DNA from 4 places in the Eubacterium limosum genome. Region 1 is predicted to be linked to each of the others. Evidence: riboswitches for the same ligand, from Rfam matches in the RefSeq annotation. Region 1 holds a riboswitch; each other region holds the start of a gene.
What was found. Region 1 has a riboswitch for cobalamin ahead of B2M23_RS14745 (ABC transporter substrate-binding protein). Riboswitches for the same ligand answer to the same signal wherever they lie in the genome.

Region 1 (8,797 bases):
TTCTTCCTGAGACAGTCCCGCATAGGAATAATCAAATCGAATACTCATATTTTATCCTCCTGATAAATAATTAATTTAAACATCGGTTTTCACTATTTGTACGGTTACCTTATAATTGTAATATAAGCGGCGAAAAGATCAAGCAAAATCACCGAATTTACAATTATTTATTTTAGCACAAGATAGTAATCGTTTTACATGCCTATTATAGCATAAATTTCACCGGATTTAAAAGCCTTTCTTTAAAAAATATACCCGCCAGACTGTTTTTTATTGACCGCCTGCCGGGTAAATGTGTATTCGCTTAATTTTTAACCCGCGCACCGCTTGGGAATCACATACTGCTTGTCCTGATAGGCCGCGAATTCGACGCGGACATCAAAAATATGCTCCAGACTTTCTGTGTTCAGAATTTCGTCGGGATGTCCGGTGGCGTGGATGTTCCCGTCCTTCATGAGCACCACCTGGTCAGCGAAGGTGACCGCGGTGTTGACGTCATGGATAACCGCCATAATCGTCATTCCCTTATCCTGGCAGAGGCCCCGGACAATCTCCATGGTTTCCAGCTGGTACCGCAAATCCAGGTTGCTGGTGGGTTCGTCCAGAAGCATGACCACAGGCTCCTGGGCCAGGGCGCGGGCGATAAAAACCCGCTGCCGCTCGCCGCCGCTCAGCTGGTTTAAAAGCTTGGTGCTGTAATCGCTGAGCGACATTTTCTCAAGAACGGACCGTACAATCTCATAATCGGCGTCCTTCATCTTACCCTTCATATGGGGCACACGCCCGGACAGCACCATCTCAAAAACATTCAGGCCGCTGTCCTCCACCTCGGTGCTCTGGGGCACATAGCCGATGAGCTTGGATTTTTCCTTTTGCGGCAGCCTCAGAAGGTCGGTGCTATCCAGGTATATCTCCCCTTTTTCGGGCTTCAGGATCCCGTTGACACACTTGATCAGCGTGCTTTTACCGGCCCCGTTTGCCCCCAGCAGCACGCACAGCCTTCCCGGCGCCACCTCGATGTTAACGCCTTTTAAAATACAGGTTTTTCGATAGCCAAAGCTTAAATTTCTGATTGTAATTTTCATCAGACCAACCGCTCTTTCTGTTCTTTTACAATTAAATAGATAAACACCGGCACCCCGATAAAGGAGACCACAATGCCCACCGGGATGATCACCGGTGAGACGACCACACGGCCCACTGTATCCGCGGCGATGAGCAGGATCGCGCCCGAGAGGGCGGTGAGCGGTATGAGCGCCCGGTAGTCGCCGCCGATCAGAAGCCTGGCGATATGCGGCGCCACCAGCCCCACAAAACCGATAACGCCTGTAAAGCTGACAATGGCCGATGAAATGAGCGTGACCGCAATGCCCGAAAGCAGCCGCAGCCGCATGACATTGACGCCCAGGGCCACCGCGCTTTCATCCCCGGTGGATAAAAGGTTGTAATGCCAGGCAAAACGGACGATAAACGGAAAAGTCAGGAGCAGAATAACACTGACCACGAGGATCTGCTCCCAGGTGATCTCCGAAAGGCTGCCGAAGGTCCAGTGGACAATGGCGGAGAGCTGCTGCTCGTTGGCCACATACTGCATGCTGGCATTCAGGGCTGAAAAGAAATAGTTGAGGGCAATGCCGATCAGGATGATCGTCGTTTTTCCCATGCCCTTGGCCGAGGCGATGCCGTACACCATGGCGGCACAGATAAAGGCCAGCACAAAGGCCATCATGACAGTGCCCACCTGATTGCTGCCAAAGGGCATAAAGCCAAAAATAATGGCCAGCGAAGCCCCGAAGGCCGCGGCGTTTGAAAGCCCGGTGGTAAAGGGGCTGGCCATCTTATTGCCGGTGATGGCCTGCATGACCAGGCCGCTGATGCCCAGGCCGATGCCGGAAACCAGCGCCATGGTAATGCGCGGCAGGCGCAGCTGCATGAGCACAGTGAGCTCGGTCTGGTTCAGCGCCGCCGCGCCCATAAAGTGGCCGCCGGGCAGCAGGGTCGCGAACACCCGCCCCACAGTCACATTGGCAACGCCGACAAAGCAGCTGGAAAAAGCAGCAATGATCAAAAGGATCACTGCTGCCAGCATCAACGCCGCTCTTTTTTTATGATAGGCTTTTAATGTCTGCTGCTTTTCCATCACTATTGATGCTTAACCTGGAAAACATGCCCTTCTATCGGATCAACCCCCTGGATTTCCATCCATTCGTCAAAGATCGCGTCGGGGTCAACATCCTTCATCTGCTCAGGGTATAACCATTTCGCGGTATAAACCGTCCCGATCATTTTGCCCAGTCCGCCGGCGCAGAAGCCTGTTGTCACATAGAAATCGTCATTCTGGACCGCCTTTAGATCGGACCAGCCTGCGCGGCTCAGCATTTCGGTGGAGATGGTGCTGTAGTCCTCCGCTGTGGGCGGCGTGTAGACGCCGGTATTTTTGAGGGCCGGGCCGGATGAAGTCTTGATGATAAGGTCCGGGTCCTCTAACAGAATCTTTTCCGGGTCAATGGTCTTGCCGGTAATGGTGGGATCGCCAAAAATATTGACAGCCCCGGCGTTTAAAAGCATGCTGTTCCAGCCGTCATTGCTGGTTCCCGGTATGCAGGTGGTATTCGGGTCACCGTATTCCCAGTACACTTTTTTCGTTCCCTTGACGTCCTTGATTTTTTCGGCCACCATATCCATGTTATCCTGGTAGAATTTCGTCAGCTTCTCGGCTTCCTTTTCCTTGCCGAACAGCTTGCCCAGAATCTCGATTTCCTTTGGCAGCTCGGCATTGTTATAGCCGGATACCACGACAACCTGAATGCCGAAAGGCTCCAGCTTTTTAATGTCCTCTTCCCATGTGCCGTTGTCCGGGGTGATGAGTACCTGGGCGCCCAGCTCGGCAATCTTTTCATAATTCAGCTCGCTCTGTCCCTTGCCGATAACATTATCCGGGTCAAACTGGCTCCAGTACACGCGGTCCTGGGCTGTGTTCTTATCCACCGCCACCACCTTGTCGATGGCGCCGATCCCGCGGATCAGCTCAGAATTGTAGCGGTTGGCGACCACAACCTTTTCAAGGGGCTGGGGAATGGTTACCTCGCGCCCGGTATCATCCACCACGGTAATGCTTTTCGCCTCACTCGAATCCCCGCTCTGGCTGCACCCGGCAAAGACCGGAACCAGCAGAAGCAACGCGCACATCAGTGCAATCACTTTCTTCTTCATTTTTTCCTCCATTAAATTAAAAATTTATGTTAAATCCTTTTGGATGTCAACATCTCCCAGAAAACGCAGACGTATCTAACTTTTCGGCAAATAAAAAAACCGATAAGCACTCTGCTCATCGGTCCCATTTTCCGAGATTTCATTTATTCAAACACGCCGCTGCATTCTCCCCCTGCACGTATTTCTTCTTTAAGGCAGGTCTCCTGGCTTACAGCTCGTCCGCGGCCCGCCTTCCCGGATTGCTCCAGTGGCTTTTCAGGCTTTGTCCCTGTTTACAGTGATGGGTTCGCACCGGACTCACACCGGTTTCCCTATTCTCTTATTGCTAAGCACCTCAAAGGTTATTCTGTTTTTATCATTATACCTGCTTCTATTATACTTGTCAATATCCAATCGGACGGATTTATTTTCTGACGGTAAGGCTCCAGTGGCTGCTGTAATACTGCGGCTCCTCAGGGTTATAGACGCAGGATTCTCTCAAGCTGTCCTCAAGGTGCCAGGCTTTAAAAAAGCGTTTTATATCTGCCAGGTCCACATAGAGGTGCGGCACGCCCGTCTCCGTATCGCTTTTTTCCGAGAGCAGGGTGTTGGCGTCAACACGCCGGCTGCTGTCTGCCTGTTTGTAACCATAGGTACTCTTAGAGATGAGCGTGAGGAACAGCTCGCCCCCGGGCTTTAACACCCGGCGGATTTCCGCCAGGGCGGCCTGAAAGCCTGGAATATCGGTATGGTAGATAACATTGTAGGCCATAGCGCAGTCAAAGGTGTTGTCCTCAAAGGGCAGGGACAGCATGTCCGCCACGCAGGCAGTGAGCGGCACCTGCTCCTCCCCGGCCCATTTTTTTGTGTGCTCGATACCGTATTCGGACAGGTCTGCGGCGGTTACCTCAAAGCCTTTTTTAGCCATATATACCGCGTGCCGCCCAAGGCCGCAGCCCAGATCCAGAAACCGCAGGAAGCCCTTCGCCTGCCAGCGTTCCGCGAGATAGGGGCTCTCCACGCAGGGGATGAGCCAGTAATCCGACTGGTTCTTTTCCCAGTCCCATGCTTTAGACTGCATTGATTTTCTCCTCCTTTTATCCGTTTTAATTTAAAGGATTCCTGTAACCTTCAACAGGCAGGAGTCATACCCCTGCTTGATGGTCTGGAGCAGCTCGACCTCCACCGGGCGCTCAAATATGGCTTCAAAGAAGGCTTTGCTGTACCCGGCAGTACAATAGCAGCAGGTCAGCGATGGGGAGGTCCCGGCCTTTTCCAGCATGGGGCACTCGCAGGTAAACATCCTGGTATAGAGTGCGCCGCCCTCGATGCGCCAGCCTGCCCCACTCTCGTTGAGGTGGCTGACAAAGCGTTCCAGATCCTGCCCTTTGGACTGGTATAACGCCTTGAAAGTCTCGGCGGTTTCCTCCAGACGGCCGTTTTCGTTGCAGTGGCAGCCCATTCTTATTTTGACAATGGTCTCCTGGTCAAAGTTTGTCTCCAGCTCCTCTGCCAGGCGCTCAACCCACCTGGCTCTCTCTTCAGGCGCTGCCCCTGACCGCAGCGGGACCCGGCGGAGGAATGCCTCTGCCTCTTCCCGGGAGACGTTTTTCTCAAGGCTCTGGCTTAACCGTTCCAGCTCCTCCTGCTCCAAAAACGGACTGACCGTTTCCGGCATACTAAAATTTTTCATGCTTCACCTCGCTTATCAATCTCTGAGGACCGGCTTTTACCCATACCCACAGCTCACCACATACCAGCCACTGCCTTTAGGTTTTGGAGCGGCCCAAAAGCCCCAATACACCATACTGCGCGGCGGGACGCTGCCATCTGTCAGAAAGCCGGTACGGATCACTGATTTAAAAAATACGGCGCTTTTTCCATTTTCCAAAACACCGCAGTCCTCATATGTCAGTTCGAGAAGCTCCCAGCCAAACCGCCGTTGAAAGTCCCGCTTAACGGCATCCGCCGCGGCTTCTATCTGCTCCTGTGTGTAGGGTGAAGGCTTATCGGCCACCACCTTTGTTTTACTGGTGTTACCCCGCAGGCCCAAAAATACGGCTGCTATCAGGCAGAGGATGGCAGCGCCGCAGACAGCGTGAAAAAGCGCTCTTGATTTCATAAACGATTCTCCTGGTTTCCCTGATCACATTGGCTTTAAATTTTTCTCCAGCCGCCCGGTCATCCACGCCAGGCGCTTGGCCTGGCCGGCTTCCGTTTTGGCGTCAAGATAGGCTCTTGTGTAGGTCTTTTTCACAGATGGCGGCATATTCAGGAAGTTTTCATGGGCCTGTTCGTTTTCCCGCAGCAGCTGGGCCACTGCCTCAATCTGCTCCTCGGTGACGGCTGAGGGCCCCGCGGCGCTGTCCCACTGGCCGTTTTTCTTTGCCGCCTCGATCTTTTCTCTGCCGATGTCTGTCATCAGCCCGCGTTTTTCAAGGCTTTCTGCCAAAGCCTTGTTTTTTGCGGACCACTTGCTGTTCTTTCTGCGCGCGGAAAAATACTTGATGTAGGACTGGTCGTCAACTTTTTTCATCTGGCCGTCGATCCATCCAAAGCACAGGGCTTCCTCCAGCGCCTCGCCGGCTTTTACGGTCACCAGGGCTTTTGTCTTTCCAAACACCAGCCAGACGCCCTCGCTGGACTGGCAGTTGTGGGCCAGCCAGTCCCTGAACGCGTCCCGGGTCTTAAAATATAAGGGCTCACTCATCGTCATTCCTCCAAAAATCAAATTCTTTTCCACAGCGTCTCTGCAGATAAAACCAGTCGGCCTTACCCATTGCCTGCGGCGGTTTATGGTTTGATTATAGCATGGTTTCCGGCTCTGGTCATGTCTTTTCCGGCTGTTTAAAGCTTTTGCCTTCCTCTTTTTTACATAAAAAAAGACCAGCGCAGGTTTGCGCCGGTCACTGCTTACCAAAAAATCTCCCCTAAGAGACGAAGCCTTTTACCTAAGAAAGAAAAAGTTGTCCTGCGGGCACTGCTCCTTCACTTTTATCCTTTTCACTAAAATTTATACGATATCTCGCTAATGTCCGGCTGTCTCAATAAAGCCGCTTGATTCTTGGCCGTTATCCAAAGCGCCTGGACACTTTTTCTTATCTGGATAAAAGGCGCAGTCTCGGGGCTGCGCCACTTCTTTACAGCAAAAGACCAGCGCAGGTTTGCGCCGGTCTCAGACTTTGCTCTTTTATTTTTCGATGACAAAGTGGCCGTCCTTAAAGTCGACGGTGACCACCTGGTCCTCATCCAGGTTGCCCCGGATAATTTCCTTGCCGATCATGGTTTCAATATTCTTCTGTAAGAAACGCTTCAGCGGACGTGCGCCGTAGCTCGGGTCATAGCCCTGGTCGATGACGGCTTCCTTGGCGTCTTCGCTGAGTTTTACCACAATGCGCTTATCATCCAGGCGTTTCTGGAGCTCGGCCATCATCAGGTCGACAATTCTGCCGATGGAGCGCTTGGTGAGCGGCTTGTACAGCACGATCTCATCAATACGGTTGAGGAATTCCGGCCGGAAGTAATTCTTCAGGGAATTCATGACCGCTTCCTCGGTTTCGACCAGAATGTTGCCTTCGGCGTCGATGCCTTCCAGCAGGTATTCGGAGCCGATGTTGCTGGTCATGATGATGATGGTGTTTTTAAAGTCGATGGTCCGCCCCTGGGAGTCGGTCACACGGCCGTCGTCCAGAATCTGGAGCAGCACGTTGAACACGTCCTTATGGGCTTTTTCGATTTCGTCCAGGAGAATAACCGAATAGGGTTTACGCCGCACAGCTTCTGTCAGCTGGCCGCCTTCTTCATAGCCAACATATCCCGGAGGCGCGCCGATCAGGCGGCTCACGGAGAATTTTTCCATGTACTCGCTCATGTCGATACGGATCATATTGTCCTCAGAATCGAACAGGTTGGCGGCTACGGCTTTGGCCAGCTCAGTTTTACCAACCCCGGTAGGCCCTAAGAACAGGAAGGAGCCAATGGGGCTGTTGGGGTTTTTGATGCCCGCGCGGGAGCGGATAATGGCGTCTACCACCTTTTCGATGGGTTCTTCCTGGCCGACCACGCGTTTTCTGAGAATGTCTTCCAGATTCAGGAGCTTTTCCCGCTCGCCAGCCATCAGCCGGCTCAGGGGGATGCCGGTCCAGTTGGAGATGACTTCGGCGATTTCGTCCTCAGTCACACTCTCGCGGATCAGGGATTCGCCCTCGCCTCTGGCTTCGGCGGCTTCTTCCATTTCTTTCATCTTCTTCTGTAATTCCGGCAGCTTGCCGTAGGTCAGCTCTGCGGCCTTGTCATAGTCGGACTCGCGCTGGGCCAGATCGATCTGGTGGTTAACCCGGTCGATTTCTTCCTTGATCTTCTGGACAGATTCCACCGCGTTCTTTTCGTTATCCCACTGGATCTTCATTTCATTGAAGCGGTCGCGGTATTCGGCCAGCTCCTTCTGAATCCGTTCCAGGCGCTCTTTACTGAGCTTGTCCTCTTCTTTTTTGAGGGCGGTTTCCTCGATTTCCAGCTGGATCATCTTACGGTTGACCTCATCCATCTCTTCGGGCATGGAGTCAATTTCGGTACGGATCATGGCGCAGGCTTCGTCCACAAGGTCGATGGCCTTATCCGGGAGGAAACGGTCGGTAATATACCGGTTGGAAAGCACTGCCGCGGAGACCAGGGCGTTATCCTGGATCTTAACCCCGTGGAAGATTTCATAGCGTTCCTTTAAGCCCCTGAGGATGGTAATGGTGTCCTCAACCGTCGGTTCATCCACCAGTACCGACTGGAAACGCCGTTCCAGCGCCGGGTCCTTTTCGATATACTGGCGGTATTCGTCCAGTGTGGTGGCGCCGATACAGTGGAGCTCGCCCCGGGCCAGCATTGGCTTGAGCATGTTGCCAGCGTCCATGGAGCCCTCGGTTTTCCCGGCCCCCACAATGGTGTGGAGCTCATCAATAAACAGAATGATGCGTCCGTCGCTGTCCTTGACTTCCTTTAAGACGGCTTTGAGCCGCTCTTCAAACTCGCCGCGGTATTTGGCGCCGGCGACCAGCGCGCCCATATCTAAGGAGATAATGCGCTTGTCCTTTAAGCCCTCGGGCACATCTCCCTGCACAATCCGGGCAGCCAGGCCTTCGACAATGGCGGTTTTACCAACGCCGGGCTCCCCGATGAGCACCGGGTTGTTTTTGGTTTTTCTGGATAAAATACGGATGGTGTGCCGGATTTCGGAGTCACGGCCGATCACCGGGTCCAGCTTATTGTCAATGCAGTCCTGCACCAGGTCGTGCCCGTACTGGGTCAGGGCTTCATAGGTTCCTTCGGGGTTGTCGCTGGTGACCCGCTGGCCGCCGCGCACATCCCTTAATACTTTTAAAACCTCATCCTTTGTGACGCCGTGACGATTCAGCAGCTCAAGGGCTGCGTTCTGCCTGCTCAGGCTGTAAAAGCCCAGCAAAAGGTGCTCGACAGAGATGTACTGGTCTTCCATCTTCTTGGCTTCCTTATAAGCCTCATTCATGATCTTATCGGTGTCACGGCTGATATAAACCTTTCCGGGTTCGCGGCCCGGGCCGGTAACGCTGGGCATATTGTCAATATCGCCCTTTAA
Region 2 (4,552 bases), 250 kb from region 1:
AAACCTCCTTTCAGTCATCTATGCGAGTTTTTCCTATTAAAACTATTATACATAATAGACGTAAAAAATTCAATTCTTAAAAACTCCGATCCTGTTCAGAAGCAGTTTAAAACTGCAGAATTTTAAGAGGCGTTTGACAAAACAGAGTATGAGGGCTATGATAAAGACAAATCAGACACTGCATAATCTTGAAAATATATGAAAAGCGGAGCTGCCAGTATGAAAAAAATGATTAATATGACCGTGTTCAACCATGATATGGACCGGTTTGAAAACCAGGATGCCCTGAAAGACTTTTACAAGTCCCGCGGGCTGGACGGCCTGGAGCTTCAGGTGTTATGGAATGAGCGCCTTCCTGAGAAAATACCGCAGGAGGATGTTGTGGGGGTGCACCTGAGAATGTTTCCCTGTTGGATGGATCTTTGGCGTAATGACGAAGCAGCCCTGCTGAAGGAGTTTGATAAACCGGAAAACTGGGAGACATACTATGAGGGAAGGGATAAATCCTGTATCCTCAACCGTTTAGAAAAGGAGCTGGAAACAGCGCAGGCGCTGAACGCCGAGTATGTGGTGTTCCATGTCTCGGACTGCCGTTTTACAGAGACCTACCACAATGTATTTCATTACAGCGACGAGGCAGTGATTGACGCGAGCTGTGAGGTGATCAATACGCTTTTGGACGGTAAAAATTACACATTTAAATTCCTGGTCGAGAACCTCTGGTGGCCAGGCCTGACCCTTACCCGACCGGAAATGACGGAGCGGCTGCTGAGGGGAATACATACCGATAAAAAGGGGATCATGTTCGATACCGGCCATTTACTGCATACCAATTTAGAACTGAGGACAGAAAAGGAAGGCATTGATTACATCAACAAAATGCTTGATGCCCACGGAGTGCTTTGTGATTATATTTATGGAATGCATCTCCAGCAGTCACTCACAGGAGCGTATGTCCAGAGCATTGTTCAGAATCCGCCAGATTTAAAGGAGTCCTTTTGGGATCGCTTTTGGCAGTGTTCAGAGCATATTTTTAAGATTGACGCCCATTTGCCCTTTAGGCATCCTGAGGTAAAAGCGCTGATACAGAGAATATCGCCCGAATACCTGACGCTTGAACTTGTAAGCGCCGACTCAGCTGAGCATGGGCAGAAGCTGGATCAGCAGCTCCTTGCTTTAAAGTAGCATTCTCTGGCGCTTTTTCTTGACAAAGACAACAGAAAGCGATATGATAAAGAAAATTTAATAGCGAAACTGTTCTGTGTAATGGGAAAAGGGTGCGACTCCCTTGCTGTAATCGCAGCTGTAATGCAAAATGCCTCTCAGTAACCACTGCCTGCCGGCGGGAAGGGAGAAGGATGATATTGCAGAGCCAGAAGACCGACTCAGAAGCAGGTTCTTAAAGCTCCGATTTAGAGTAATAGGACAAACCACAGGCAGTCTTGTGTCTTTTTTACCTTCTCTGGATCAGGGAAGGTTTTTTTGTGGTCAAAGGAGCGGGAAAGGAGAAAAATGACAAAGTATGATTTGGTCCTTCAGCTTCAGGAGGAAGCAGAAATGTTTGATCTGGAAGTTTTGATGCAGCAGCGCGAGGAAGTACAGAAGGTTAGGTTCAGGCCGGGGACTCTGGCCCATCAGACCATGCTCAATACCATTTACAATGTAACGGCGCTGATCAGCCTGAAGACTGCAGTCCTGGATGACGGCTCCGCGAAAAGCGTCAGTGAAAAGAGGTTATACGCCTTTAAAGGACTGATTGACCAATACCTGGAGGATTATGCCCTTGGCGGAGCGTTACAGAAGAGCATGATCAGGCTTGCGTGCACTTATCTGGCTTTTATCGAAGAAAAACCGCTCCACCCCGTAGGAAGTCATTTCGACGGCCAGTTCCTGGAGCAGCAGTTTGATCAGTACTATTGCCCACAGAAGGCCAAGGAGCTGGGCAATCCAGACGCGCTCTGCCATTTCTGCAGTGCCCAATGCAAGGAGACGCTGGAGACCGGGGCCCGCGCTGCTGCGAAGAACTGCACCGGCGTTTAAACCCATTTTAGATTTGAGGTAGCAATGAATAATTTGAGAACAGCATATCATGCTGATGAAAAAATTGTGAATCATCCGGGCGTGTTCATGCATCCATCACCACAGGAAATCGGCGTAGAGGAATGCGCCTTTTCAACGACTGACCAGCTGCTTTTTTCAGACCAGACACGAACCCTGTGCCAACGCAACAGCTGCGGACAATTTAACGCGACCTGGGCGTGCCCTCCGGCTGTGGGAAGCTATGAAAGCTGTGTGATGAAATGCCTTTCCTATAAAAATGTGATGATTTTTTCTACCGTCGCGGATTTGAAGGGGCGATATAATGTGAGAGGCTGGCATGAAGCCCGCGTCAGGCATGAGACAGTCACCGACAGAGTCGCTCAGCAGTTTCGGACACATCGTCCGGACAGTCTCGTTTTATCGACAGAGGGATGTCTGGTCTGTGACAGGTGTACTTACCCTGATGAGCCCTGCCGGTATCCGGATAAGCTCTTTCCCTCGGTGGAGGGGTATGGGATCATCGTAATGGACATTGTGATTAAAACCGGTCTGCGCTATACCCACGGCTCCGAAACTCTGACGTATTTTAGCTTTATTCTTTTTTAAGACAGGCATAAAATCCTTTTTGTTATCATTTAAGTCTTTATCAATTTAGAAAGATTTGATATAATGAATAACCATAAAAGGAGGTGGAAAGCCTTTGGGTTTTAAAAATCTGAATGGACTAAAATATGGATGCGTAAGGACAGCAGGCTCGAAGGCTATAGAATATAAATATGACAAAAAAGAAAGTGAAGAAAAAAAGAAGCGCGGTGCGCATTGTTGGAGACATCGTCATCATTCTGATCATTCTCTCCCTTCTGGGGGCGGCAGGATGGATGCTCTATAAAGAGTTTTTCCCCAACAATACGCCGATCCTTAAAATGCAGGTTACAAACCGTGAAGATAACAGCATTGACTGGGCGGCACTGCGTGAGGTGAACCCCGAAACCGTTGGCTGGCTGAGCATTGAGGGGACAAATATTGATACCCCTGTGGTACAGACAACCGATAATGATAAATATCTGTACACCTCATTTAACGGAGAGTCGGATGAAAGAGGCGTGCCCTTTTTAGATATGAATTATAAATGGCAGCCTAAAAGCCAGAATTCTCTGATTTATGGGCACAGCACCATGCGCAGCGGTGTGCACGTTATGTTTGACGATCTGCTTTATTACTATAAAGATCCCAATTTTATCACAGAGCACAATAAAATTGTGTACAGAAGACCGCCGGAGCTGGGCGGTGACGGCGTGTGGGAAATTTTTGCCGTGCTGGTGGTTGAGCAGGATTATGATTACAGACAGCTGGAATTTGCCGACGACGAGAGCTTTCTGAGCTACTATCAAAACATAAAGAATCAGAGCATTGTCGCAAGCAATGTGAGTGTACAGCCGGGTGACGAGATCCTCACGCTGTCCACCTGTATCTTTAATGTCGGACTCAATGACGGCCGCTTAGCCGTTATTGCCCGCCGTGTTTCATAAAAAATCGCCTGGCAGAAGGTTACAAAAGCCGTATTCCTGTGGATACGGCTTTTTATTATGCTTTTTCAGTCCCATTTCTCAAAGGCTTTTATTTTTTCAGTCAGGACTTTTATGTATTTTTCGCCGATCGCGCTTAAGCTGTGCTCGTTTCTGAGAATATATCCGGCGTGGAGCCGCTGGTCATTATCCAAAAGACGGATAGCCCTTACTTCGCTCATGTTGGAATGCATACGGTCAGCGTCGCTGTTGGTCAGGTCCGGACCGATACTGAAACAGTTTGTGCCGCGGACCAGGGCAATTTTGGAGCAGCGGTCAATCACATGGATATTTTTATCCCAGATTTCATTGAACAGGATCTCCTCCGAGAAATGCATCATGCTGTCCTCCCCCTGGTCGTAAGTCACAAAAGGGTACTCCCTGAGCATATCCAGCGTCAGGGATGTATTGCCGCTCAAGGGGTGTTTTTTCCGCAGGAAAACATAGGTGGTGAGCTGTCCCAGCTCATAAAAGCTCAAATTGCTGGAATCAAGGAGCTTTTGCATGGTGTTGAGATAATGCTCGTTGATACACAGGATGCCAAGCTCACTGCGCCTGGACGCCACATCGTGTATGACCTCATGGGTCGGGCACTCGCGGATGGCAATGTCATAATGCCTGAGCTCAAGATCCTCGATAATCTGTATAAAAGACATGACCGAGAAGGGAAGCCGCTGAGTGGAGACGGAAAAACGCATGGGCACTGTTTTCCGATGCTTGTACCGCCTTTCAAGATACTCGCTTTGCTCAACAATATCCTTGGCGTGGTTTAAGAAGTCCTGTCCCTCAAAGGTGAGCTCAATGCCACGGTTGTTTCGTTTAAAAATTGAGATGCCGAGCTGCTGCTCTACCTCACGAACCGCGGTGGAGAGCGTTGACTGTGAGACAAAAAGCGACTTGGCGGCAGCGGAGATCGAGTGGTGCTTTGCGATCTCGACAATGTATTT
Region 3 (8,797 bases), 710 kb from region 1:
GCGGAAAAGACGGCTGTAAGGATAAAGAGAATTGTAAAAACTACAGCTGCTGCCGCGAAAAGGGCCTTGAAGGCTGCTGGGAATGTGAGGCGTTTCCCTGCAAAGACAGCATGTTGAAAGATAAACGCATGAAAGCCTTCGCGCAGTTTGTTAAAATCTACGGCAAGGAGACGCTGCTGGACTGCCTTGAGAGAAATGAGAAAGCGGGATTAGTTTACCATAAAGCCGGGAGCCTGGAGGGTGATTATGACTTGCCGGAAAGCGAAGAAGGGATTATCGAGCTGATCTTAACAGGTGAGGTAGAGGTGTAGAGTGAACCGTCAAAGTTTTTTGATTCCGCGTCTGACAGCGTTTTGCATAAATTTTAATACACAATAACAAAAGAATTTATGTTTACGGTGAAGCGCCAAAATGGTATGATATATTAAAGATTATTATTAATAAAGCATGCGGCAGCGGCCATGTGCTTAGAATAACAGAGAGGAATTGAAAATTATGGAGAATTATTTCCAGCCTGAAATCGAGTGTGCCTCACGGGAACAGATCCGGGCCTGGCAGGATGAACGTTTGGTTGAGACGGTTAAGCATGTTTATGAAAACGTCCCCTATTACAGAAATCTGATGGAAGAAAAAAATGTGACCCCAGACGACATCAAGGGTGTGGATGATTTACACAAACTGCCGTTTTTAACAAAGGATGACCTGAGAGAGGCCTATCCTTACGGACTTTTGGCAGAGCCGCTGGAAAACTGTGTGCGTATCCAGTCTACCAGCGGAACCACTGGACGCCGGGTCGTCGCTTTTTATACCCAGGATGATATTGACCTGTGGGATGAATGCTGCGCTCGTGCCATTGTGGCAGCCGGCGGAACCAAGGAAGATGTGGTGCATGTCTCCTACGGCTATGGCCTGTTTACCGGCGGCCCTGGCTTGAACGGCGGTTCCCATAAGGTGGGTTGTCTGACACTGCCGATGTCTTCAGGGAACACTGAACGTCAGATTCAGTTTATGCGGGATCTGGGCTCCACGATTCTCTGCTGTACGCCATCCTATGCCGCGTTCCTGGGGGAAACGGTTTGTGAAATGGGTCTTCAGGATGAAATTAAGCTGAAAGCCGGTATCTTCGGTGCGGAAGCCTGGAGTGAGGAAATGCGCCAGGATATTCAGAATAAGCTTGGCATCAAAGCCTATGATATTTACGGGCTCACCGAAATCTCTGGGCCGGGCGTGTCCTTTGAATGCAGCGAACAGACAGGTATGCACATCAATGAAGACCACTTTATCGCTGAGATCATCGACCCGAATACCGGTGAGGTACTGCCGGATGGCGAGAAAGGCGAGTTGGTATTCACAAGCATTACTAAAAAAGCATTCCCGCTGCTCCGCTACCGCACCCGTGACATCTGTGTCCTGAGCCGCGAAAAATGCTCCTGTGGAAGAACCCATGTCAAGATGACCAAGCCAATGGGCCGCAGCGACGATATGCTCATCGTAAAAGGTGTTAATGTATTTCCATCACAGATTGAAACAGTGCTCTTAAACAAAGGGTATCCGGCAAATTATCAGATCATTGTCAGCCGTGAAAACAACAGCGATAAGCTGGATGTTCAGGTTGAAATGACCCTTGAAATGTTCTCGGATAACCTGAGAGAGGTTTCAGCCAGAGAAAAAGAACTGATCGACGCATTGAAGGCCATGCTCGGTATTTATGCCAATGTTCAGCTGGTTGCGCCGAAGTCCATTACCCGCAGCGAAGGCAAAGCCGTTCGCGTGATTGATAAACGTAATTTATATTAAACGAGGTGTAAATGATGACGATTAAACAGATTTCCGTATTTGTGGAAAACAAAGCTGGCCAGTTGTCGAATTTTGTGGATGTGCTGTCAGAAAATGATATTGACATGCGCGCCCTTTCCCTTGCCGAAACCAAGGATTTTGGCATTGTCCGCGTCATTGTGGATGATTCTTATAAAGCGTCGACCGTCCTCAAGGAGGCTGGCTACATCTTTAAGCTGACGCCAGTGCTGGCAGCGGCTGTTCCAGATGAACCGGGAGCGCTGAAAAATATTTTGAAGATTCTGGGCGACAGCAACATCAACCTGGAATACACCTATGCCTTTATCACCCGAAAAAAGGATCTGGCTTACATGATCTTAAGGGTTGAAGACAATGAAAAAGCCATTGAAGCACTTTCAAGAAGCGGTGTGAAGCTGCTGACTCAGGAAGACCTCGAAGAGCTTTAAATTGAAATAAATAAAAAACCGGGACGTAACGAAAAGTTACGTCCCGGACTTTTTTTGCGCTGTTTAAGCGTCTGCCTTTCCAGTGGAACCGAAAAGATCCATTTTTACTTTTACGATATCTTTAATGGCCTGTGTGCCAGGTGCCAGTAATTTACGAGGATCAAAACCCTTGCCTTCAAGGTCTTTGCCGGCTTCGATGTATTTTCTGGTCGCTTCAGCAAATACGAGCTGGCATTCGGTATTTACATTGATTTTTGCTACGCCTAAATCAATGGCTTTTCTGACCATTTCATCCGGAATACCGGTACCACCATGGAGAACGAGAGGCATATCACCGGTTTTTTCCTGAATTTTAGCTAAAACGTCGAAGTTTAAGCCTTGCCAGTTTTCTGGGTATTTTCCATGGATATTACCAATTCCGGCAGCTAACATGGTGACGCCTAAATCAGCAATTTTTTTACATTCTTCAGGATCAGCGAATTCGCCGGTTCCGACAACGCCGTCTTCTTCACCGCCGATGGCGCCGACTTCTGCTTCCAGGGATAAGCCCTTGCCGCGGCAGATTTCAACCAGTTCTTTTGTTTTTTCGATGTTTTCATCAAAAGGCAGATGAGAACCGTCGAACATGATGGATGAGAAGCCGGCTGCGATACAGGCCTTTGCGCCTTCGTAGCTGCCGTGGTCTAAATGAAGGGCAACCGGAACAGAAATATTTAATTCGTCCAGCATTCCGTTAACCATATTGGTGACTGTTTTATAGCCACACATATATTTTCCAGCACCTTCAGAAACCCCTAAGATAACAGGTGATCTCTGCTCATTGGCCGTCTGAAGAACCGCTTTGGTCCATTCAAGATTATTGATGTTGAACTGTCCCACACCATAATGGCCTGCTTTTGCTTTATTAAGCATTTCTTTTGCTGATACTAACATAATAGAATGATCCTCCTAAAATTTTGAGTTTAACTAACTTTATAAATTATATATTAAGTGCAAAAAAGTCTCAAGACCTATACCAATTTTTCCAGCATGAAAACCCAGGTTAATCATTTGCAGATTTTATTAAAGCGGTTTCATTTTTTTAGATCAGAGAGTCTTTTCTTTAATTTCTTCAGGTTGCTCTGAGTAGAGAAGCCTTAATTTGTTCTCTGAGTACTCATAGGTATGCTTGTAAGTGCTCTCAATGATTTTTCCCAGCAGAGCAGTATCGTTGTTTGAGATAGCCTTTGAGAGCTTGTCCATATCGCCGTATAAAAGGCGGTCGACACGGTCATAATCATCATTACTGACAAAGGTTTTAAGAATGACCCCATAAGCCAGTTTGATTTTCAGATGCTCGTAAATATTCTGTATGGCCGGGGACTGGATTGATGAGATTAGAATATCGGTTAAGGCTGTTGTGATGCCGCGGCTGTAGCGTTTACTTTCCAGAAGCTCAAGAATATGTTTTTTGTCCTTTTCGCTCATGGATTTGAAAGCGTCAAAGGCGATAGCCTTACATGAATAGCGCAGAATCTGGAGACTGCTCAGGTATTCGTCCAGCTGGCCAAGGACTTCCGGGGAATGAGAACGCTCAAAAACGATTTGGGTGCCCTTTCCATTAAAGGTTCTGGTCAGGCCGAGGGAATTCAGGATAGACAGGGCTTTTCGGACGGTAACTGGTGAAACGCCATAAACTCTGCGCAGTTCGGATTCGGAAGGAAGAAAATCGCCGGCTACATTGCCGGATTTTTCGCTCTCCCACATAATATCACTGGCAATCCTCAGATAAAGCGGTGTCGGAGCATTGTCGATAAACCAGTTAAAACTTTCAGCTTCAGAAGGCGCCGCCGGTGCGTTCACCATATAGGCCGCATCAAAGCGCTGGCTGATTTCATTAAAGCCCTGAAGCAGTAAATGATGAAAATGTTTGAAATTCTGCTTAGCGGCATGGTCCAGCAGTTCTTTGTACCATCCTTTGATGGTGTCTTCTGAAAGATCTTCATGGAGCGTATGGCCAGTAATACTGCTGTGAATGGAGTCGATTCGGACAAAATCGCAGACCTGTTCAAAAAGTTCGATGATAAAAGGATTTTCTGTTCTTCTCAGGATATTCCGGATGAAGCGGCAGTGAAAAGCAAACAATTCGATCGGGTTGGAAGAATCCAGATTGTCGGTCATTTCGTAAAGGGTCATATAATCCTCACTGTTGCATTTAGAAGCGCCGTGTGTAATGATGCTGGGTAAAAGGATAGAAAGCATCCGGTATGTATCACTGATGCCGTGACACCGGTTTTTAAAGCGTTTTTCATAAGCTGCGCGGTGCTCTGGCAGGCGGCTGTCAAAGATAACCTGAGCATTTTTACCGTGGGAGCAGAAAATAAGATTGTTGTCCTGCAACAGACGCAGGGCCTTTCGAACGGAATTACGACTGGCACCCATTTGTTTGCTGATTTTAGGTTCAGATGGCAGGGTATCACCCAGTTTTAATTTGCCGTTGTAAATATCATCCTCAATCTTTCTGCAAATAAATAGATACAATGGAATTTCTTTTTTCAAAATACAATCTCCTTTGGGGGTATTTTAATAGTATAACATCATTTAGTAAAAATCACATTTAAATTGAGAAAAAATTATAAAGAAATTCTCTTTTGCTTAACCTTTACCATATCGGAATTAGATGTAAGAGCCTCAAAATGAGGTGTACCCATTTTGAAGAGAATTAAACATAGAAAAAATATTTTGATGGTAGTAGAATACTGAAAATATTCTAAAATGGGTTTTTCACATTGTGAATTCGGGTAAAAATAAAAAAACGAATAAAAAGGATATAATTGGTTGAATTAAAATGATAACTTCAATTGCAGATAAAAAGTTTTTAAATAAAGAGATTGCTTTGACGGGAGATTCGATTTATAATAAAGTATATATATTGGGAAAACTAAATAAAAATTGCGGCATCCGGAAAGTGCTGGCACACTTATCCGGCTTGCGCAGGTGCACAACCACCATACACAACGGCCCTGGGGGGCACGTACCGCATTACTTATTATAGGCTATTTTTGTGCTAAAAACAAGAGGACACCCTATAAATAAGTGGGCTTATTTGTGTTAGCATTTTATAAAAGTGTCATATAACTGTGCATGGTTGGTTTAATCCTGCACAGTTTTTTATTTGGTTTTCCCTGAAATTTAGGAGAAGACAATGGAATCAAGGTTAGATCAAAAGGCAATTGGCCAGCGTATCCGGCAGCGTAGAACTTTTTTAAATATGAGCCGCGAGGATTTGGCGCGAAAAATAGGGATTACACAGACTTTTTTAACGGACATTGAGCTGGGAACCAAAGGCTTTTCTCTTAAGAGTCTTGAACGTTTCTGCGAAGCGTTAAAAATGTCTTCAGACAGCATCCTGTTTGGCAAAAGCCTGGATGAGAAAGAAAAAAACACTGCATTGCTTGATATTCTAGAGCATTGCCCTGATGAAAAAAAGGAATACGCAGAAAGAATGATGATGCTCTTTTTAATGAGCCATGAAACAGAAAACTAGCGTGAATGTGTAAAATGACCGGACTCTGGAAAAAGAGACCGGTTTTTTATTGCCTGTAATCCGATTACAGAAAATATGTAGAATATTCGGTGAAATTGGCAAAAAACTGCTTATTTCCCATAAAAAGGGGTAGCGTCTGAGTCAGATTGGTGATATAATTGGAAACGAAAATTGAATAGGAAAGACTAATGTAAAATCTGTTTTGGATTCTTTCGTTTTTGCTCCGGTAAAAACAAAGGATAAAGGGAATCTGGTGAAAATCCAGAGCGATCCGGTCACTGTAATTCGTTAAGTCTCCTTATGATGCCACTGGAATGAAAACCGGGAAGGCGAGGAGAATATAATGCGATGAGTCAGGAAACCTACTAAACAGAGTGCTAATAATTACCTCCAGGGAAAAGGGAACTTAGTAACGTTAATTTAATTGTGGTATCCGCAGTAATCAGCGTGGATAAATAATTCTGTTGACAAACCTCTTTTTTTACGGAGACGTAATGAAGAGGTTTTTATTTGTTTTGAATGAATGTTTGATTGAAGGAGAAGGATTGAAATGAAGTTAGTTGTAGTGGGGATCAATCATAAAGACACACCTCTGGAAATCAGGGAAAAGGGTGCTTTTATCAAGCGGACCGTAAAAGAAGGTATTGCGAGCCTTCTGGAAGAGGCGTGTATCGAAGAGGTGATCATTCTTTCTACCTGTAATCGAAGCGAAATTTACGTGGCGACCCGTGACGTGGAAGCAGCAGGCCGGGCGCTGAAAAATTTTTATATCGAGGAGAAATCCAGGGAGCTGGAAAATTATCTGTTCTGTGAAAAGGGCAGAGAGGCCATCCTGCATCTTTACCGGGTAGTGACAGGGCTGGATTCGATGATTCTGGGTGAGGATCAGATCTTAGGACAGGTAAAGGATGCCCTTGAATTATCCCAGTCTGTTCACGGCTGCGGGAAATATTTAACCAAGGCTTTCAGAGAAGCCGTCACCTTTGCCAAGAAGGTTAAAACCGTTTATAAAATTTCCGAGACCCCGCTCTCCCTGAGCTCGACAGCGGTTAAGCATGTTAAAAGAACCTATGAGGACTATGCCGATAAAAAGGTGCTGATCATCGGTTCTGGAAAAATGGGGCTTCTGGCGCTGCGTTATATGGCGGCAGAGGGCTTTAACAGCGTCTATATGACCAATCGTACCTATCATCCGGGGGATGAGTACCGTGATATCTATGAGGGCGTCAACATGATCCGCTACGAGGACCGCTATGAAGCCATTGAGGATATCGATGTGATTATCTCAGCAACAGCCTCACCCCATGTGGTTTTAAAACGGGAGCTCATGCCAGAGCGCAAAAAGCCGCTCATGGCCATTGACCTGGCACTGCCAAGAGATATTGAGGAAGCCATCTCGGAAATGGACAGAGTCGAGCTGCTGACCATTGATAATTTTAAGGACATCATTGATGAAAAAATGCACTACCGTGAGCGAGTGGCAGAGAAGATCGCCCTCGAGATCGAAGAGGAAATCGACGGACTCATGGTCTGGATTACCAAGTCCAAGGTAGATAACATGGTGGCACATTTTAACCAGGTTTCCGGACAGCTGGCAGACGAAACCATTGAGATTCTCAACAAGCGCTATCAGTTTGAGGGGAAGGACAAGGAATTTCTTGAAAAAATTGTCCATTCAAAATTCCGTGAAATGGTGATGCCGTCCATCAAACAGCTGAAAACACTGGACAGCGAGGACGATATACTGCGCTTTGAGAAAACACTGGCCTTTTTATTTTCAGGCGGCAATGCGGAGGCGGCTCAATGAAAGGGCCGATTCTGCTCAACTTTAAAGGGAAAAAGGCCCTTGTGATTGGCGGCGGAAAGGTAGGGATGCGGCGCGCGGAAACCCTAGCCGGGTATGGGTGTTCTGTGACCTGCGTGGATAAAAACATGGAGGTTCCAGAAAAGCCGGTTGAGAACATCCGTTATATTAAAGCATACTGCCGGATCGAGACAGCCCTTGACGGCATGGATCTTGTAGTGGCGGCGACAGACCAGCGTGAGCTGAACGCCCAGATTCTTGAGAGCTGTAAAATACGCGGCATCTGGTGCAACGTTTCAGACGACCCGGAGCATTCTGATTTTATTTTTCCCTCAGTGGTAAGGCGGGGAGACTTGACGATCTCGGTCTGTACCGACGGCGCCAGTCCAACGCTGACTACCCAGATAAAAAGGGAACTGGAAGAAAAATACAATGAAAGCTACGCAGAGCGTCTCAGTCTGCTTAAACAGCTGAGGCTGCATATATTGAAAACAGAAACCTCACCGGAGGCAAAAAAGAGACGGCTCAAGGAGCTGACAGCGTTAACCATTGAAGAATTGCAGAGAGAAGTGGAGAAAATATGAAAATAATCGTAGGCTCAAGAGGCAGTAAGCTGGCAGTGGTCCAGACAAACTGGCTTCTTGAGGAATTAAGAAAAGCAAACCCGGAGGTCGATTTTGAACTCAAAATCATCAAGACAAAGGGCGATAAAATTCAGCACAAAGCCCTTGATAAAATTGGGGATAAGGGTATTTTTACCAAAGAGCTGGAGGATGCCCTCTTAAGCGGTGAAATTGATATGGCCGTTCACAGCATGAAGGATATGCCTTCTGCATTGCCCGAGGGGCTGACACTTTCTGTGCCGCCCATGCGGGAAGACCCGAGGGATGTGCTGTTGACACCGCATAAAATAAGCGCTGTCCAGGAGCTGCCCGAAAATGCAGTCATCGGTACTGGAAGCAAACGCCGGATTTATCAGCTGAAAAATATCCGAAAAGATTTTGAAGTGGTGGGAATCCGCGGAAATATTGATACCCGTATCCGGAAAATGAAAGAGCAGGGACTGGATGGCATTATTCTGGCGGCGGCAGGCCTTAAACGCATCGGCGTTTATGAGAGCGAGGATTATACCTGCCTCCCACTTGAACCATGCCAGTTTGTATCGGCGCCAGCCCAGGGGATTCTGGCAGTGGAAATCCGTGAGGATAACGAAACCGTCAAGGC
Region 4 (8,797 bases), 1.7 Mb from region 1:
TGGAGTACCTGACCCAGAAGGACGTCATGTGGGCGTTTGTGGACAGCCAGAGCTCCTTCAGCCCCCTGGAGGACAACCGCCTTTCCACCGACCCGGCGGTACAGCCGCTGAACGCCTATATGACCAATGGCAGAAGCATCCTCGGCACTGACAGCAACCTGAAATATCCTATCTGGGATCTCTCCCGGGAGAGTGTGCGCGGCCTGCTGAAGGGCCAGTCCGTAGAGGAAGTGCTGGGTGATTTTGAAGCAGGCCTTAAAAAGAGCCAGCCTGGAGGTGCGCAATGAACAATAAGCGTCTATCCGTGCTTCTGATCACAGCCATCCTCTCCCTGAGCCTGCTGGCCGGTGGGATGCTGTTCTATATTGAGCGTGTCAATACCTCTCTGTGGCAGCGGTCCGTTACAGAGATACTGGAGCTGACCCGTCAGGGAAGCGACACCCTGGATACCTTTATCGAAAAAGATTACGATACCCTGCAGGTTTTTATCAACGAGATGGCCAGGAAGGACCCGGATGACCAGGCATGGATACAGGAGCATCTGACGCGGTTCAAGACACCTCCCTATGAAAAATATTACTGTATCGACCTGGACGGAAACCGTCTGTACGGAGAGGGCGCTGTCACTGGGCTTGAGCCGGAAAAAGCCGAGTACCTGTCAAAGCTGAGCGGCCAGGGCGTGCTGGAGCCCTACAATGATTCGCTGGACGGCGTGCAGTCTCTGGGGGTGTACAAGCGCTTTACCTTCAGCAACGGCCACAGCGCTCTGGTGCTCAAGCAGCACCGGATCGAGGACATCGCCCAGAATTTTGCGCTGTCCTTTTACAGTGGCAGCGGCTTTAGTTACGTGGTTAAAAATGACGGGGAGGTGCTGATCCGCTCCGCCAACAAAAACAGCAACCGGACCTTTAAAAACCTGTATGACATCATTGACTTGTCCGGAAAGAACAGTGAGAGCGCCCTTGCATCCTTTAGGGCAGCCCTGGAAAGCGGGCAGTCCGGCACCGCAGTTTTCAGCTATAACACCGCCCAGAATGTCTTCTGCTATGTGCCAATGTCCAGTGCGGAGGGCTGGTATCTGGTCTCCATTATCCCGAACAGGGTGGTCATGAAACAGGCCAACAATATTATCAACGGGACGCTGATGCTCTGTGGGCTTATCGCCGCGTTGATCCTGGCCATCATGTTTATCTATAACCGGAGCCGCCGGGCCCACCGCCAGGAGGTTCTGCAGATCGCCTACTATGACAGCCTGACCGGACTGCCCAACTTTGAAAAATTCAAGCTGGAGGGCGCCGGCCTTATGGCCAGAAGCCCGGACACCAGATGGTGCGTGCTATATATTGATATCACAGGTTTCAAGCTGGTGAATGACGTCATGGGGTTCCAGTTTGGCGACGAAGTGCTCCGCTATCTGGCAGATGTGCTGCTAAAGGAAAAGGGCGAACAGGACATCGTGTGCCGCTTCTCGGCCGATAACTTCCTGTTCCTGCACGCCTACGAGCGGCGGGAGGACGTCGGGGCACTGTGCCAGAGAATCATCGGTGCGATGCGGTGCCCGGCCATTGGCGGCAGGCAGAACGTGCCCCTGTCTGTGCACATTGGGGTTTTCTGCCTTGAGGACGACCCCGGCGCAGGTGATATCAGCCTTATGGTTGACCGGGCGCATATGGCCCAGAAGAGCATAAAAAACGGCCGGAGCAACCAGTACTGCCAGTATGACAGCAGCATGCGCTCAGAGATGCTGCGCCGGTCAGAGATGGAAGCAGTTATGGAAAAGGCCCTGGCCGACGGCGAGTTCACCTTCTACATTCAGCCCAAATATGACGTGAACGGCAGGAAGATTGTGGGTGCTGAGGCCCTGGCCCGCTGGATACAGCCTGGGGAAAAAATGGTAAGCCCTGGGGAATTCATCCCCGTCTTTGAGCAGAACCAGTTTATCCTCCAGCTGGACGAGTATATTTTCACAAGGGTGTGTGAAAGCCTGAAAAACCGTTTGGAGCGGGGACTGCCAGTGGTCACCATCTCGGTCAATGTCTCCCGGGTGCACGTGCGTCAGGAGAATTTTGTCAGCATTTACCAGGGCATCAAGGAGCGTTACCGGATCCCCGATGGCCTCATCGAGCTGGAGCTGACTGAGAGCATCTTTCTGGAAAATCTGGACCGCATTGGGGGCATTATCCGCGAGCTGAGGGAGGCGGGCTTTGGCTGTTCGATTGACGACTTTGGCTCAGGCTATTCCTCGCTCAACGCCTTAAAGGAGCTGCCCGTCAATGTGATCAAGCTGGACCGCGAGTTCCTGCTGAATGAAGGCGATACCGGCAAGGGCGCCATCATTGTGCGCAGCATCATCCAGATGGCAAAAAAGCTGGAGATACAGACCGTGGCGGAGGGCGTGGAGACGCCCGGGCAGCTGGCCTTTTTAAAAGGCGCGGGCTGCGATATGATCCAGGGCTTCATTTTCTCAAGACCCCTGCCAGAGCCGGACTTCGCCAGACTTCTGGAGGAGAACACCTGAAAGCCTGGCAGAAACTTTTCGGCCTCTCCATTGCTATTCTCAGAGAATTGTGATAGGATAAATAGCTAAAGAGAACTAAGCGAGCCGATATAAAGGAGAAACGATGAGAGAATGTATGGAAGACTTACCGAAACTGCAGGCGCGGCTGAAACGCATCGAAGGCCAGATCCGCGGCATTTCGGACATGATGGAAAAGGACGTTCCCTGTAATGAAATCCTGATTCAGATCAACGCTGCCAAATCGGCCCTGCACAAGGTGGGGCAGATGGTTGTGGAGGGGCATCTGCACCACTGCGTCAAGGACAGCATCGAGCATGGAAATACCGAGGAAACACTAAAGGATTTGTCAAAGGTCATTGAGTATTTTTCAAGGATCTGATACAAAAGGACCCGTATCGCGGCGGTACGGGTCCTTTTTATATAAATTTTTCTTAACAGGCCTTGAACAATTGGGTCAACGGTCTATAATGGTATTAACCGATTGGGTTAATGAAAGGAAAACTAAGTGGTAAACGACAAATTTTACAGCCTGCCAGAGGAAAAGCAGCAGCGGATCATCAACGCGGCCCTCAGGATTTTTGCACAGAACCCCTACAAAAAAGCCAATACGGCCGATATTGCCGCCGCGGCAGGCATTTCTAAGGGGCTGCTGTTCCACTACTTCGGCAACAAGCAGACCCTGTACGAGTACCTGTTCCGGTATGGCAACGACGTGATGCGCGGCCATATCAGTGAGCTGCTGCCGCCCGATGAGTCCGATTTCTTTGAGATCTGGCTGCGCTCCCAGCGGGCTAAATCCGAGATTATCATGCGCAACCCTTATCTGATGGACTTCTTTATCCGGGTCTATTATGACAAGGCGCCAGAGAATGTGGGCAACATGAGCTTTTACGGCGACCTGGAGACAGCCAGCACCGCGGTGATCCTGGACCGGATCGACCGGAGCAAGTTCAGGGAGGAGACCCCGCCCGAGAAGGTGATCCGCTGGCTGATCTGGGCGGCTGAGGGCTTTATGAAACGCCAGAGCGACCTTGGCAGAGTGGACATTGAACAGCTGGATACCGAGTTTACCGAACTCGTTCTATTTATCAGACAACACTGCTACAAAGAGGAGGCATTACAATGATAGCAATCGAGCACCTGACCAGAGACTACGGCGAGGGCCGCGGGATTTTCGACTTATCCCTGGAGGTTAAGCACGGCGAGGTCTTTGGTTACCTGGGCCCCAACGGCGCCGGGAAAACCACGACCATCCGCCATCTGATGGGCTTTCTTTCGCCCAAGCGCGGCAAATGTGTGATCGATGGCCTGGACTGCTTTAAGCAGGCGGCTGAGATCAAGGAATTTTTAGGGTACCTGCCCGGGGAGATCGCCTTTTTCGACAGCATGACCGGCGTGGAGTTTCTGAACTTTATGGCCGAGATGCGGGGCATGAAGGACCGCGCGAAAATGGAAAAGCTCATCAGCTTTTTCGACCTGAACCCGAAAGGCAAGATCCGTAAGATGTCCAAGGGCACCAAGCAGAAGCTGGGCCTGGTATCAGCCTTCATGCACGACCCCGAGGTCCTGATCCTCGACGAGCCCACCAGCGGGCTGGACCCCCTCATGCAGAACCGGTTTATCCGTCTGATCCTCAATGAGAAGAAAAAGGGCACGACCATTCTCATGTCCTCCCACAGCTTTGAGGAGGTCGAGCGGACCTGTGACCGGGTGGGCATTATCCGTGCCGGGGAGCTGGTAGCCCTGGACAGCGTGGCCTCTCTCAAGGCAGAGCGCCACAAGGTCTACCGGGTCAGTTTCGCTACGGCCCAGGAGGCCGGAGACTTCGCGGCCCGGTGCAACGGCACCCGCCAGCTGAAAGAGCACCCCCAGCTCGTGGAGGTGCGGGTGGCAGGAAGCATGGACGGCTTTCTGAAAATGCTCACCGGCTACCACGCCATGGAGTTGGACACGGTCTCCCAGGATCTGGAGGATATTTTTATGCAGTATTACGGAGGTAAACATCATGCTTAGCGGGCCGCTTTTCAGAAAAACCTTTAAATCACAGCTCAAGATGCTTGTCATCTTCGCGGCCATTATGGCCATGTACATGGGCGTTGAGATCAGTATGTTCAACCCCGATTCCATGGACGGCATAAAAGAGATGATGGATATGCTTCCTCAGCAGATGATAAACGCCATGAACCTGGACGTGGGCGCTGAGACAAGCCTTGTGGGCTTTCTGGGCTCCTATTTTTACGGCTTTATCGTCATCATGGTGCCCATGATCTTTAACATCATCGCCAGCAATAACGCGGCGGCCAAGCTGGTGGACAGCGGCGCCATGGCCTGCCTGCTGTCTGCCCCAAACTCCCGGACCAAGGTGATCGCAACCCAGGCCGCAGCCCTGATCCTGTCCAATATCCTCCTCATGGCCTTTGTGACCGTTATGGGGATCGCGGTCAGCCAGGCCCTGTTCCCGGGCGATCTGGACATCCGCGCCTTTCTGCTCGTCAACGCAGGCGCCCTGCTCATGCAGCTGGCCGTCAGCGCCATTGGCTTCTTTGCCTCCTGCCTGTTTAATGAGAGCCGCCTGTCCCTGGCTCTGGGCGGGGGTTTGCCCGTACTGTTTCTGGTGCTCATGATGCTCTCCGGCGTCAGCGAGGACCTGGACGTTGTGCGCTACACGACCCTGTACAGCCTGTTTGACCCTGCCGAGATCATCGCAGGGGGCGATACCGTGGGCCTGTGCATGGCCGCCCTGGCCGCAGTCTCGGTGGTGCTGTATACCCTGGGTATCCTGATCTTCAGACGGAAGGACCTGCCGTTGTAAATATAAAAACAGACTGAGATCTGAACCTCAAAAGGCTCAAAACACGTATCCAAGGTGTTTTGAGCCTTTTGAGCCTGTATCTTGGGGTATTCTTATAAAAAAGGCACGCCCGGTTATTTTTTGCTGAAAGTGGTATGTACATAAAAAGGGCGCTGCCAGAGGCAGGCCTGAAGCACTGATGAAAGAAGGAGCGATTATGAGAATAGCCATTGTGACCGGGGCGTCCAGCGGGCTTGGACGCGAGTTTGTAAAACAGATCAGTGAACGTGAGCATCTGGATGAGATCTGGGCTGTTGCCCGGAGGCGGGAACGCCTGGAGGCGCTGGCCAGGGAAGTAAAAACACCGGTGAGGCCTGTAGTCATGGACCTGACAGACACCGGCAGCTTTCCGGAGCTGACAGCCCTGATGGCCGAGAAGCAGCCGGATGTGCGGCTGCTGGTCAACGCCGCGGGTATGGGTAAGTTGGGGAACTACGCCGAGGTGACCGAGGCGGACAGCAACGCTCTCATTGATTTAAACTGCCGGGGGGCAGTCGATATGACCCTGAGGGTACTGCCGTACATGCAGAAAGGCGCGAGAATTATGCAGATCTGCTCGGTGGCGGCCTTTATGCCCCTGCCCGGCATGAATCTGTACGCGGCCTCCAAGGCCTTTCTGCTCAGCTATACCAGGGCTTTGCGCTGGGAGCTGTTCGGCCGGGGCATCCGGGTGACGGCGGTCTGCCCCTACTGGATCAAAAACACCGAGTTTGTGCCGCGGGCCAGCGCCAACGCGGACCGTTCCGCGGTGCGCCACCTGCCCTTTGCGGGCACCGTCCAGACGGTTGTGCGCCGCTCTATGAGGGACAGCCGCCTGGGCGCGGCCGTATCCACACCGGGCCTCGCCAGCTTTGGGCTGCGGGTGTTTGGCAAAGTAGTGCCCCACGGGCTGGGCATGGCTTTCTGGAACGTGCTCAGGAAAGTCTGAGAAAATTCAGGCGCCGGCAGTTGACAATTTTGAAAAGTTCGCTTATACTAATATCAACAATTGAATCAAACCATTGAGGGTGCCTTGAAAAAGGAGAATAGGGAAACCGGTGCGAATCCGGTACGAACCCATCACTGTAAACAGGGACGCGCCGCAGTAAACCACTGGCCTCGGGCTGGGAAGGGAGCGGAGTGCGGAGGAGCTGTGAGTCAGGAGACCTGCCTTTAGTGTTACGCGCGTTTGTCCGGTGAGGGGATTGTCACTGAGAGAACCTGAGATAGGTAAATGGGAGCCTGTCGGCATATGTCGGCAGGCTCTTTTTATATGATTTTTTAAGAAAGAGGTAGAAAAATGAAAAGCTTGAAGAAACGGTTTTTAGGGATTGCCCTGTCCGCAGTGCTGGCGGCAGGCGTGCTGGCAGGGTGCAGCAGCGCAGGGGGAAATGACAGCGCCAGCCAGAGCGCCGGCACAGACGGCCATTATCCGGTCACCATCACCACCTACGATTACGACAAGCAGCCTGTGGAGATGACCTTTGAAAAGGCGCCGGAAAAGGTGCTGGCCGTATACCAGAATTCCATCGAGACCCTGCTGGCCCTGGGCCTGGAGGACAAAATTGTGGCTGCCAGCGGTCTGGATCACGAGGTGAAGCCAGCCTACAAGGACGCTTTTGCCAAGGTCAACTATCTGTCCGAATTTAAACCCAGCAAGGAAGCCGCCACCGCTCTGGAGCCGGATATGATCCTGAGCTGGACCTCCCTGTTCTCGGACAAGAACCTGGGCAGTATGAAGGAGTGGCAGAGCCAGGGCGTGAACAGCTACAACATGCTCAACAGCGGCGCAGTGTCCCCGAAAACACTGGACAACGAGTACCAGGATTTTGAGAACCTGGGCAAAATCTTTGACGTGGAGGATAAGGCCGGGGAACTGGTGAACGAGATCAAGGACGCTGTGAAACAGACAGAGACCTATGCCCAGAAGGAAAACAAGAGCCCCAAAGTACTGGTGATGGAGGACCAGAGCGGGCAGATTGTCAACTATGGGGCAACCACCCTGGCAGGCGACATGGTCACCAAGCTTAAGGGCACACTGGCCAGTCCGGACGCGTCCAAGCTGGGCGAGGAGGACGTGGTCGCTGCCAATCCGGAAGTCATTTTCGCAGTCTATATGGACCGTGACGACCAGGACATGGCCACCCAGACAAAGGACGCCATCATGAACAACGCGGCCTTTGCCGACATCGACGCGGTTAAAAACGGCCGGGTGATCCCCATCGAGCTGGGGCAGATGTACTGCAGCGGTGTGCGGACCATCGACGGCATTCACACCATCGCGAATGGGATGTACCCGGATTTAAACCTGAACTAGGGAGCGGGCTTTTTTATGAAACAAAGCGCACTGATCAAAGATAAAGGGCGGCTCCAGAGCCAGCCCTTTTATGTGTTTGTATGCCTGGTCATGCTGGGGCTACTGATCCTCTCAGCCCTGGCGGCGGTCACCATCGGCTCCATGGACCTGTCCATCCGGGATGTGTACAGCGTCATTGGCTACGAGCTCTTCCACCTGGACAGTCTGAGTGCCTACGCCAGGGGCGCGGCCCACAACGTGGTGTGGCTGATCCGCTTCCCGAGGGTGGTCATGGGGCTGGCTGTGGGCATGGGCCTGTCCATCTGCGGCGTGGTCATGCAGGCCATTGTCAAGAACCCGCTGGCAGAGCCCTATGTGCTGGGCATCTCCTCCGGGGCGTCACTGGGGGCGACCACAGCCCTGTTCTTCGGGCTGGGCGCTGTGCTCGGCGGCAGCGGTGTGGGCGTGTGCGCCTTCATCGGGGCCTTTCTGATCTCCATGCTGGTGGTGGCAGTGGCCAACATCGGCGGGCCGGCCAACTCCGTCAAACTCATCCTCTCCGGCATGGCCCTGGGCGCCCTGTGCCTGGCCTTCTCCAATTTTATGGTCTTTATGGCCAACGACCCCAACACCACTCAGCAGATCACCTTCTGGATGCTCGGCAGCCTGTCCGGGGCCAAGTGGGGCCCCACACTGGTCATCTTTGCCGTGGTGGCTGCCAGTACGCTCTTTTTCTGGAGCCAGCACCGCCCCATGAATCTCATGCTCCTGGGCGACGATGTGTCCATCACCCTGGGCACCAACCTGAACACCTACCGCCATGTGTACCTGGTCCTGACCTCGCTCATCATCGGCCTGTGCGTGTACGCCTCTGGGACCATTGGGTTCATCGGGCTGGTGGTGCCCCACGCGGTGCGCATGGTCTTTGGCACCGACCACCGCAAGCTGGTGCCCCTGAGCGCCCTGACCGGCGGCATTTTCCTGATCTGGGCCGACGTGCTGGCCCGCACCCTGCTGCCCGAGACCGAGGTGCCCATCGGGATTCTCGTGTCCATGGTGGGCGCGCCAGTGTTTATTTATATGATGATGCGTAAGAGCTACGGCTTTGGAGGTGGCGAATAATGGAAATCAGATCCCAGGATATTACCCAGAC

Region 2: another riboswitch for cobalamin. It lies ahead of B2M23_RS15870 (DUF2115 family protein); the one in region 1 lies ahead of B2M23_RS14745 (ABC transporter substrate-binding protein).
Region 3: another riboswitch for cobalamin. It lies ahead of hemA (glutamyl-tRNA reductase); the one in region 1 lies ahead of B2M23_RS14745 (ABC transporter substrate-binding protein).
Region 4: another riboswitch for cobalamin. It lies ahead of B2M23_RS06750 (ABC transporter substrate-binding protein); the one in region 1 lies ahead of B2M23_RS14745 (ABC transporter substrate-binding protein).

The regions. Positions count from the first base shown of each region.
Region 1 is NZ_CP019962.1:3,139,118-3,147,914, reverse strand. It holds gene B2M23_RS14760 (glucose-6-phosphate isomerase) at 1-48, opposite strand, end outside; gene B2M23_RS14755 (ABC transporter ATP-binding protein) at 312-1,085, opposite strand; gene B2M23_RS14750 (FecCD family ABC transporter permease) at 1,085-2,140, opposite strand; gene B2M23_RS14745 (ABC transporter substrate-binding protein) at 2,143-3,213, opposite strand; cobalamin riboswitch at 3,390-3,565, opposite strand; gene B2M23_RS14740 (class I SAM-dependent methyltransferase) at 3,617-4,273, opposite strand; gene B2M23_RS14735 (DUF6144 family protein) at 4,304-4,885, opposite strand; gene B2M23_RS14730 (hypothetical protein) at 4,922-5,314, opposite strand; gene B2M23_RS14725 (YdeI/OmpD-associated family protein) at 5,339-5,902, opposite strand; gene clpB (ATP-dependent chaperone ClpB) at 6,383-8,797, opposite strand, start outside.
Region 2 is NZ_CP019962.1:3,387,822-3,392,373, forward strand. It holds gene B2M23_RS15865 (TIM barrel protein) at 220-1,185, shown strand; cobalamin riboswitch at 1,245-1,403, shown strand; gene B2M23_RS15870 (DUF2115 family protein) at 1,513-2,040, shown strand; gene B2M23_RS15875 (DUF2284 domain-containing protein) at 2,065-2,646, shown strand; gene B2M23_RS15880 (class B sortase) at 2,817-3,569, shown strand; gene B2M23_RS15885 (LysR family transcriptional regulator) at 3,635-4,552, opposite strand, start outside.
Region 3 is NZ_CP019962.1:2,428,175-2,436,971, forward strand. It holds gene B2M23_RS11480 (DUF3795 domain-containing protein) at 1-311, shown strand, start outside; gene B2M23_RS11485 (phenylacetate--CoA ligase family protein) at 496-1,797, shown strand; gene B2M23_RS11490 (ACT domain-containing protein) at 1,809-2,243, shown strand; gene fba (class II fructose-1,6-bisphosphate aldolase) at 2,307-3,176, opposite strand; gene B2M23_RS11500 (GntR family transcriptional regulator) at 3,330-4,781, opposite strand; gene B2M23_RS11505 (helix-turn-helix domain-containing protein) at 5,428-5,769, shown strand; cobalamin riboswitch at 5,971-6,153, shown strand; gene hemA (glutamyl-tRNA reductase) at 6,320-7,576, shown strand; gene B2M23_RS11515 (precorrin-2 dehydrogenase/sirohydrochlorin ferrochelatase family protein) at 7,573-8,157, shown strand; gene hemC (hydroxymethylbilane synthase) at 8,154-8,797, shown strand, end outside.
Region 4 is NZ_CP019962.1:1,445,078-1,453,874, forward strand. It holds gene B2M23_RS06715 (ABC transporter substrate-binding protein) at 1-287, shown strand, start outside; gene B2M23_RS06720 (bifunctional diguanylate cyclase/phosphodiesterase) at 284-2,518, shown strand; gene B2M23_RS06725 (metal-sensing transcriptional repressor) at 2,622-2,897, shown strand; gene B2M23_RS06730 (TetR/AcrR family transcriptional regulator) at 3,024-3,644, shown strand; gene B2M23_RS06735 (ABC transporter ATP-binding protein) at 3,635-4,531, shown strand; gene B2M23_RS06740 (ABC transporter permease subunit) at 4,524-5,330, shown strand; gene B2M23_RS06745 (SDR family NAD(P)-dependent oxidoreductase) at 5,527-6,297, shown strand; cobalamin riboswitch at 6,358-6,537, shown strand; gene B2M23_RS06750 (ABC transporter substrate-binding protein) at 6,649-7,665, shown strand; gene B2M23_RS06755 (FecCD family ABC transporter permease) at 7,681-8,766, shown strand; gene B2M23_RS06760 (ABC transporter ATP-binding protein) at 8,766-8,797, shown strand, end outside.